DNA from 4 places in the Actinoplanes sp. NPDC049598 genome. Region 4 is predicted to be linked to each of the others. Evidence: riboswitches for the same ligand, from Rfam matches in the RefSeq annotation. Region 4 holds a riboswitch; each other region holds the start of a gene.
What was found. A riboswitch is a leader RNA that binds a small molecule or an ion and turns the genes downstream of it on or off. The one in region 4 is predicted to bind cyclic di-AMP.
Positions count from the first base shown of each region.

Region 1 (2,190 bases), on a different contig from region 4:
GCTTGGTCTCGTCGATGACCCGGGGCAGGTAGTGCTCGTCCACCTCCAGCACCGCGAACGGGGTCTGACCGGCCTTGGCCAGGGCCGACGTGTGCCCGGTGGGCATGTTGGCCCCGAAGGAGTTGGTCGCGACCGGGCCGAGCACGCCGAGCGCGGCCGCCGCCAGCCGCGTCGTGGTGGTCTTGCCGTTGGTTCCCGAGACGAGCGCGATCGCGCGTCCGGTGGCCAAGTGGCTCAGCAGCTCAGGGTCGATCTTGAGGCCGATCCAGCCTCCGATGACCGAGCCGTCGCCGCGTCCCGCGGCCCTGGAGAGCGCCGCCGCCGTCTTCGACACGGAGGTCGCGACCTTGGCCCGCAGGGGCATCTTCCCGTCCGTCACGGCGACGAGGGTACCGGAACCGCCTGTTACGTCGAGTTGTCGCCGGTCCCCCTCCGTCCGGCATCCGACTCGGCCGTTCGGGGGAGCGGGTTTTGCCCGGTGAGGAAGGTTTGAACCGCGGAAGAGTGAATACGGAAAGGCCGTCACCCGGCCGGTGACGAGGAATTATGTGTTCTGTTTCACCCGTAACCTTCAACAAAATGTATTTGCCCCAGCACGATCCGTGCTGGCAAAAGTTACGCGGCGGTCACAAATCGGACAGGGGTCCGTGTGCCAACTACTCTCGGTCACTGAGCCGCTTCCGCCGCCCGGGACGGATCTCGGGTACCAAGGATCAGCCGACAGCAACCCGCTGGAAGCTTGCGCCGCCCGGTTCACGCCGAGCCCTGCCCCGGGCCAGGCAGCGCGACCACGAGCAGTTGTACGACCACAAAGGCATACGGGGGCAGGGACGGGGGACCCAAATAGCGGTCTCCTCCGCGTCACCCGCTCCGGTGGCGATCAACGGAGAGACCTTGGGGTGAAGTCGCCTCCCAGCGACCGGGCAAGCCTTCCCGCCCGAACCCGACAGCTAACCTCGCAGGCGTGCCGGAGGGAATTCTCTACCGTGCACGAACACAGTTCGAGCCGGGGCCGACGCATGTCCGTCGGAGCCGGCAAACTCGCACTGTCTCTCGGTCTCTGCCTCTGCGCCGGCCAGCTGGTCTCCACGCCGGCCGCGCACGCCGCCACCCCCGTGGTGACGCAGGCCGCCGTGACTGCCAAGGCCGCGGCGAAGGTGAAGCCGACCGTCCGCACCAGCGTCAGCACCCGCACGCTGGCCTGGGGCGCCAAGGTCAAGGTGACCGCCCGCTACATCAACCCGACCAACGGCAAGGCGGTCACGTCCGGCACGGTGCGCCTGCAGGCGCTCCGCAACGGCAAGTGGCAGAACTGGGCGTCCGGCAAGGTCAACAAGAACGGCGCCATCGCCCTGTACGCCGCCCCGAAGACCAGCGGCTCGCTCCGCATGGTCTACGCCGGCACCTCGACGTTCGCCCCGCAGGTGGGCGGCCGCCTCGCGGTGAAGGTCGTCGCCAGCGGCGCCAAGGTCCTGGCCGAGGCCTCGGCCCACACCGGCGCGCTGTACAAGTTCGGCGCCTCGGGTCCGAGCCGCTTCGACTGCTCGGGCTTCACCAAGTACGTGTACAAGAAGGCCGCGGGCAAGAACCTGGCCCACAAGGCCAACTCGCAGCAGTCCGCCGGCAAGTCGGTGGCCAAGGGCGCCAAGAAGGCCGGAGACCTGATCATCTTCCGGAACGGCTCCTACGGCTACCACGCGGCCATCTACGCGGGCAACGGCTACATGTACGACTCGCCGCACACCGGCGCGCGCGTCTCCAAGCGCAAGATGATCAGCACCAACTACGTGGTCCGCCGCCTCGTCTGAGGTTCCTCAGACACGCGGTAAGTACGACAGTTGCTCAGCGGGGCGCGACCGGTTCGGTCGCGCCCCTCTGTCGGTCCGGTGACTCCAGGTGACTTGCTCGCGCTTTCCGGAGATACGGAGTTGGCCACAGGCACCCGCCGTAGGGACGGCCTCGGTCTGTCCTCACTCCCTCTGCCCCACTTTCGGCCGGTGCGTACCGTCACGCCAAGGCCCGCTCCGCGGGCCTGAAGGCGCTTTCTCCGTCCCGCCTGTAAATAACAGCCCGCACACCTGAGCCCTCGGCGTGCGGAATCTGCGCCCTGGCGATGAGGTGTCCGCCGGGTCACGTCGCCCGCGCCCGCGCCGCCGGCCGCCCACCGCGTCCGCGCCGCCGTGTTTGTCC
Region 1 covers NZ_JBFAOX010000018.1:156,283-158,472, reverse strand. The annotation lists gene AB0J66_RS34125 (MurT ligase domain-containing protein) at 1-364, opposite strand, end outside; cyclic di-AMP (ydaO/yuaA leader) riboswitch at 794-980, shown strand; gene AB0J66_RS34120 (NlpC/P60 family protein) at 1,020-1,808, shown strand.
Region 1: it holds a riboswitch for cyclic di-AMP, as region 4 does, so the genes downstream of both, AB0J66_RS34120 (NlpC/P60 family protein) here and AB0J66_RS40615 (transglycosylase family protein) in region 4, are expected to answer to the same signal.

Region 2 (2,190 bases), on a different contig from region 4:
GTCGATGGCCACCTTGGCCGCCTGCTGGGCGTCCCGGGTGGTCTTGAGCGCCGCGACCGCCGTGTTCTCCTTGACCGCGATCGTCTCCAGGGTCTCGGCCCGGTCGAGGAAGCCCTCAGACGAGCCGGCCGCGAGCAGCGCGCTCATCGGGCCGAGGCGCCCGGTGCGGTACGACTGCTGGATGATGTCGTCCAACGCCGCCTGACGCGGGCCGATCTGCTGGTCGAGCTCCTTGAGCTTGGCCGCGAGCTCGGCCTGGCGCTTGCGTGAGCGGTCCAGCGCCTCCTTGGCCTCGACGAAGCCCTTGGAGGCGGCCTCGAGCTGCTGGATCAGGGTCTTGGGAGCGCCCTCGCCGTCGTCGCCGGTGTCGCCCGGCGCGGCCGAGGCCGGGGAGGCCAGCGCGAGGCCGGAGAGCGCGACGAGCAGCGCCAGGGTGGCTGCTAATCGTCGCCGGACAGTCTTGTGCCGCACACCTGTTCCTTCCGTCGGCCGCCGACCGAGTTAGCTGACGGGTTCGGGACGGAAGTGATCCCTACCGCGGATGCGGATTCACCCCGGAAAGATTGGTTCCCCGGCTCGTTCGGAAACGATTAGGCGGCGATCCCCGGGGGGTGGGGATCGGCACCGACCATACCGAAGACATCGAACGATCGACAGTTATCGCACGCGACGCAATTGAATGGCGACACACCGTGACTGCAATTACGGAATGTTACAAGTGGACTACGCGAATACTGTTTCGCGAGGCCTGAAGGGCGGCCCGTTGTCGGGTAAACTCGCCGTCGGCCCGCCCAACCAGGCACCGCCCCCGAGGTGCCGGCGGCCACCGCCCAATCGCCGCGAGGCGAGCCGGGGAACCAGGTCAGTGTGGGGTGAGTCCGCGTCAAGCGGTAGGGATCGCTTCCGTCCCGAACCCGTCAGCTAACCCGGTCGGCGGTTTACTCGGAAGGAACCTGCATGACCGTACGACCCCGCCGGTGGCTGATGCTTGCCCTGGCGCCGATCGTCTCTGTCGCTTTCCTGGCCTCGCCCATATCTCCGGCTTACGCCGAGCCCGGCGACGGGACCTCCGCGACCCCGGACGAGTCGGCCGGCAAGGAGAACCAGACCCTCGACGAGTTGATCGAGTCCTCGAACCGCCGGTTCGTCCAGGCCAAGGGCGCCGTGGCCAAGTCGACGGCCGCGCAGAAGGCCCTCGCCACCAAGATCAAGACGGCCGAGGCCCGGCGCAACGAGCTGATCCCCGAGGTCAACGCGATCGCCAACCAGCAGTACCGGTTCGGCCAGCTCAACGCGGCCAGCTTCCTGCTCAGCAGCAAGGGCTCGGACGACTTCCTGCGCCGGGCCATGTCGCTCGAGGAGATCAACACCGAGCACGACCGGAAGCTCGGCGAGCTCAACAAGGCGATCGACGAGGTCACGAAGTCCAAGGTGGCGCTGGACGCCGAGGTCAAGAAGCAGCAGACCAACCTGGTCGCGATGCAGAAGCAGAAGGAAGCGGCCAGCCAGGCCCTCAACCTGGTCGGCGGCGAGGGCCTCACCCAGGGCCACGTGCTCGCCAAATCTCCCGTCGCCAAGGCCGCGCCCCGCAATTCCGACGGCGGTTTCTCGCCCGAGTCGTGCACGGTGAAGGACCCGACGACCAGCGGCTGCATCACCGCCCGGACCTTGAACATGTACAAAGAGGTCAAGAAAGCGGGCTTCGACAGATTCGTGGGCTGTCACCGTGACGGCGGGCCGTTCGAGCATCCGAAGGGCCGGGCCTGCGACTGGTCATTGCAGGACAGCGGTTTCGCGGTCGCGCACAACGCGGACATGAAGGAGTACGGGAACAACCTGATGGCGTTCCTGGTCCGCAACGCGGACCGGCTCGGCATCTATTACGTGATCTGGTACAAGCAGATCTGGTTCCCCTCCGAGGGCGAGTGGAGGGCGTACCACGGGCCGAGTGACCACACCGACCACGTGCACGTCTCGATGCTCTGATCCGCCACTCAAACGTGAAACGGCCCCCGGTTCGCACCGGGGGCCGTTTTCGTCATTCGGTGAATCAGGCGGTCGCGCGGCGCACCGGAGCACGGCCGGCCGGCTGGGCCGGCGCCGGGCCGACCTGCGACGGGGCCGGGTTGGGCACGGTCACCGGCTTGACCTGGGTGACCTCGACCTCCTTGCCGTGGTGCAGCAGCACGA
Region 2 covers NZ_JBFAOX010000015.1:130,246-132,435, reverse strand. The annotation lists gene AB0J66_RS30900 (hypothetical protein) at 1-471, opposite strand, end outside; cyclic di-AMP (ydaO/yuaA leader) riboswitch at 475-607, opposite strand; cyclic di-AMP (ydaO/yuaA leader) riboswitch at 818-951, shown strand; gene AB0J66_RS30895 (hypothetical protein) at 958-1,986, shown strand; gene AB0J66_RS30890 (glycoside hydrolase family 65 protein) at 2,051-2,190, opposite strand, start outside.
Region 2: it holds a riboswitch for cyclic di-AMP, as region 4 does, so the genes downstream of both, AB0J66_RS30895 (hypothetical protein) here and AB0J66_RS40615 (transglycosylase family protein) in region 4, are expected to answer to the same signal.

Region 3 (2,190 bases), on a different contig from region 4:
GGCCGCGCAGGAGCTCGATGCCGACCGGAATGACCGACACGGCGACGATGCCGGCGAGGATGAGTTCGATGTTCGACTTCACGAACGCGATCTGCCCGAGGAAATAGCCGAGAATCGTCACCCCGCAGCCCCACAGCGTGCCGCCGATGACGTTGAAAAGCAGGAAGGTGCGGTATTTCATGTGGCCGGCTCCGGCCACGATGGGCGTGAAGGTCCGCACGATCGGAACGAAACGGGCGAGAACGACGGACCGGGCGCCGTACTTCTCGAAGAATCCACTGGCCCGGGTCAGATTCTCGCGTTTGAACAGCCGCGAGTCCGGCCGCCGGAACAGCGACGGCCCGAAGCGGCGGCCGAAGAGATAACCGAATTGGTCCCCGGCCACCGCCGCCATCGACACCAGCAGGCACATCAGCCACAAGGGCTGCTTGAGGTACGTCCCGTCGGCCACCAGAAGCCCGGCGGTGAACAAAAGCGAGTCGCCGGGCAGAAAGAAACCGATCAGCAGGCCCGACTCGGCGAAGACGAGCGCCAGGATGCCGAGAAGGCCGAAGGTGGAGATCAGGTGTTCCGGGTTCAGGAACGAGGGGCCGAGGGCTGCGGTCATCAGATGGCGTCGCCTCTTCCGGAAAGTAAAAACCTACACTTTGTAGGTGTTACCAGCCTCGCCGGGCCTATCCCTCGACCGAGAATTGTGTGGCCTTTTTCACTGGTCGACTTACACCTCTTGTAGCAGATCAATAACTGCTTGTCATTTCAACTGCAAGAAACCGGGCACTCAGCAATGTGCCAACTACTTTGGGTAGTCTTTGCTGCTCGGAGGGAGCGGCGGAATTGGTGTAGCAAGATGGGGCCGACCGCAGAGCGGGCCGGCTCGCGACGAACCGGCTCACGCCGAGCCCTACCCCGGTCGGTCGTCGCGACCATGAGCGACACCACCACCGCGAAGGCATACGGGGCAGGGACGGGGGAACCACCATCGGCTCTTCGGCGCCACCGCACCCGGTGCGGGCGGCGTGGCGAGGGCCTTGGGGTGAAGCCGCCCCCGGCGGCCGGGCAACCTTCCCGCCCGAACCCGACAGCTAACCTCGCAGGCGTGCCGGAAGGATGTTTCCACCGTGCACGAACACAGTTCGGGCCGGCGCCGCATGTCCGTCGGCACCGGCACCATCGCACTGTCCCTGGGTCTCTGCCTCGGCGCCGGCCAGCTGGTCGGCACTCCGGGCGCGGTCGCCGCGGCGGGCCCGGCCCCCACGGCGCACGTCTCCGCGACGAAAGCCGCCGCGGCCAAGAAGAAGGTCTCCATCCGGACCACGTACAGCGCCCGGTCGTTGACCGCCGGCAAGTCGGTGCGGATCACCGCGACCTACCGCAACCCCGCCACCGGCGCGGCGATCACCTCGGGGGTGGTACGCCTGCAGGCGTACCGGAACGGCAAGTGGCACACCTGGTTCGCAAAGCGGTTGACCAGCAAGGGAACGGTCAGCTTCTCGGCCGCGCCGAAGGTGACGGGATACTTCCGCACCTCCTACACCGGCAACGCCGTCTTCGCCGCGCACGTCGGCCGGAAGATCAAGGTCACCGTGATCAGGCCGTCGTCCGGGAAGGGGGCCAAGATCCTGGCCGAGGCGCGTCGGCACGTCGGCGCGCTCTACCTCTACGGCGCGGCCGGACCGCACCGGTTCGACTGCTCCGGCTTCACGATGTACGTCTACCGCAAGTCGGTCGGTGTCAAGCTGCCGCACAAGGCGCATTCGCAGCAGCGGTACGGCCGTGGCGTCAGCAAGTCGGCCAAGAAGCCCGGTGATCTGCTGATCTCGCGCCGGGGTTCGTACGGCTACCACGCCGCCATCTACGCCGGTAACGGCTACATCTACGACTCGCCGCACAGTGGCGCGCGGGTCAGCAAGCGGAAGATCTTCAGCTCCAACTACGTCGTCCGCCGGCTCGCCTGACCCCGGAGCGGCGGACCGGGCCGGGAGGCGTACGGCGTTGTACCGCCTCCCGGCCCGGCCGCAAGCTCACTCGAAACGCACCCGGCTCAGCCACCCGGGGTAGTCGCTCAGCACGTACAGCTCGCCCTGCACGTCGACGCCGAAGGCGGTCGGCTGGGTCGGGAAGTTGCCGATGGTGGCGGACTCGTAGCCGCCGCCGGGCCTGGGGCGCACGGCGAAGGCGAGGGTCGAGCAA
Region 3 covers NZ_JBFAOX010000026.1:49,721-51,910, forward strand. The annotation lists gene AB0J66_RS39605 (VTT domain-containing protein) at 1-607, opposite strand, end outside; cyclic di-AMP (ydaO/yuaA leader) riboswitch at 985-1,112, shown strand; gene AB0J66_RS39610 (NlpC/P60 family protein) at 1,119-1,955, shown strand; gene AB0J66_RS39615 (PQQ-dependent sugar dehydrogenase) at 2,022-2,190, opposite strand, start outside.
Region 3: it holds a riboswitch for cyclic di-AMP, as region 4 does, so the genes downstream of both, AB0J66_RS39610 (NlpC/P60 family protein) here and AB0J66_RS40615 (transglycosylase family protein) in region 4, are expected to answer to the same signal.

Region 4 (2,190 bases):
TGGTCCGCCGCACGACCCGGGTGTTGTACGACGCCATGAAGAACGGCGCGAGGGTCCCCCGCAGCGAGGGATCGACTTGGTCGCCGCGCACGGTGGCGATGTCGGACTGCCGGCCCAGCGACGGCTCGGCGGCGCGGTCCGGACTCAGCGAGTACGGGCCGCCGGCGATCCGCCTCTTCGCCGGATCCCGTTTGATCGTGTCGAGCTGATGGCGCAGCGAATCGATCGTGCCACCGCTGACCCCGCCGCGCAGGCTGGTCACGACCATGGCCGTGTCGGTGAGCTCACCCGCCCCGTCCGCCCGAACGGCTTGGTGGAGCACGTGCACGCCCAGGTCGGAGGGGATGGAGTCGAAGCCGCACGAGTGCACGATCCGGGCCCCCGAGGCGCGGGCCGCCTCGTGGTTGTCATCGATGCTCTGACGTGCGAAAAGTACCTCCCCGGTCAGGTCGAGATAGTCGGTTCCGGCCCTGGCGCAGGCGTCCACCAATGGCTTGCCGTATTTCGCATACGGCCCCACGGTGGTGACGAGAACCCGCGTCGCTTCCGCCACCCGGGCGACCGCCGCCGCATCGCCGGCATCGGCGACGAGGATCGGCCATTCGACGCCGAGCCGGCGTTTCACGGCGTCGAGTTTGCTTTCGGATCGACCGGCCAGCGCGATCCGGACGCCCTCGGGGGAATGCTCGGCGAGATGCCGTGCCACCAGCGCGCCGACGAAGCCGGAAGCGCCGTAGACGACGATGTCGTGCTCGGTCATGGTTGCCAATTCTCCAACAAGCCCCCTAAATGCGCGCGGCACGATAACGTCGGTCTCGCCTATTCCTATAAGAATCCGGCCGGACCCTTTCGCGGTCACTGCCGGTCCGTGCGGGCGGAACGCCGAATCCTGCCGCCGCCCGGCGGAACACATACTCACGGCATGGAGCGGGGGACCCGAGTTCTTCGGCGCTTTGGCGCGCCTCGGGGTGAAGCCGCGCACGCGCGGCCGGGCACCTCAGCCCGAACCCGACAGCTGACCTCGCAGGCGTGGAGGGTTCTTTGTCATGGCATCAATGTGCAAACCTGCCCGCGTAAGTCTGGGTCTGGCCGCCGCAAGCGTCACTCTGGTCGCCCCAGCGCTCACTCCCGCCGCACAGGCCGCGCCGGCGCTGGCCAAGGGTGGCTCGGTGAACTGGGACGCGATCGCCGAGTGCGAATCGGGCGGCAACTGGGGAATCAACACCGGCAACGGCTACTACGGCGGCCTGCAATTCAGCCGGAGCACGTGGAGCTCCCACGGCGGCGGCCGTTTCGCCCGCACGGCCGACCAGGCATCACGCGCGGAACAAATCCAAATCGCCGAGCTGGTCCGTCGTTCGCAGGGCTTGGGCGCGTGGCCGACTTGTGGCCGAAAAGCGACCTCTACCCGGCAATACCGCGCCGCAAACACAGAAAATAGGGCCAGCCGCTCGGCCACTCGTCAATCCTCCGCATCCACAGCTTCGTCCACAGGCCGGCAGTACATAGTCCGCCCGGGTGACACGCTCGCCTCGATCGCCGCCAAGGCGAATGTGGCGGGCGGCTGGCCGACCCTGTTCCGCCTGAATCGAGCAGTTTTGAGCAGCCCACATCGCATTTACCCAGGCCAACCTCTAGCGCTCTGAGCAGCAACGGGTCCAGGCCCTCAGGACTTGGGGGCCTGGAACTCGGGCTGGTCGAGAACGCGCAGCCAGGAACCGTCGGGCTGGCGGCGCGCCACCTGGGCCCGGGCTCCGGAGCCGTCCCGGGGCGGTGTCGAAGTCAGGGCCAGATCGCCGCTGAGCAGGGTGGGCAGCGGTTCCTCGGGCTCGAAGGCGGGCATGTGGGGCAGCGCCTCCTCCCACAGGCGTTGGATGGCGGCCCGGCCGACGGTCTGCCGGCCGGGCGGATAGGCCATCACGGCGTCCTCCTCGTAGAGCAGGGCCAAGCCCTCGGCGTCCTTGGCGTTGGCACGCTCGACGAAGAGGCGGGTCAGGTCTTCGGGGCGCTGGGCCTTCTCTCGTTCGGTCATGCGTTCAGCCTTCTCCAGGCGGTTCCACAAGTCCAACGCATGGTTTTTGTGGAAGCTAGAATCCTCAGTTATGGAGCTGCGGCAGCTGGAGTACTTCGTGACGGTCGCCGAGGAAGCGAACTTCACGCGGGCGGCGGAGCGGGTGCACATCAGCCAGT
Region 4 covers NZ_JBFAOX010000027.1:118,745-120,934, reverse strand. The annotation lists gene AB0J66_RS40620 (saccharopine dehydrogenase NADP-binding domain-containing protein) at 1-760, opposite strand, end outside; cyclic di-AMP (ydaO/yuaA leader) riboswitch at 871-1,045, shown strand; gene AB0J66_RS40615 (transglycosylase family protein) at 1,170-1,646, shown strand; gene AB0J66_RS40610 (nuclear transport factor 2 family protein) at 1,667-2,032, opposite strand; gene AB0J66_RS40605 (LysR family transcriptional regulator) at 2,103-2,190, shown strand, end outside.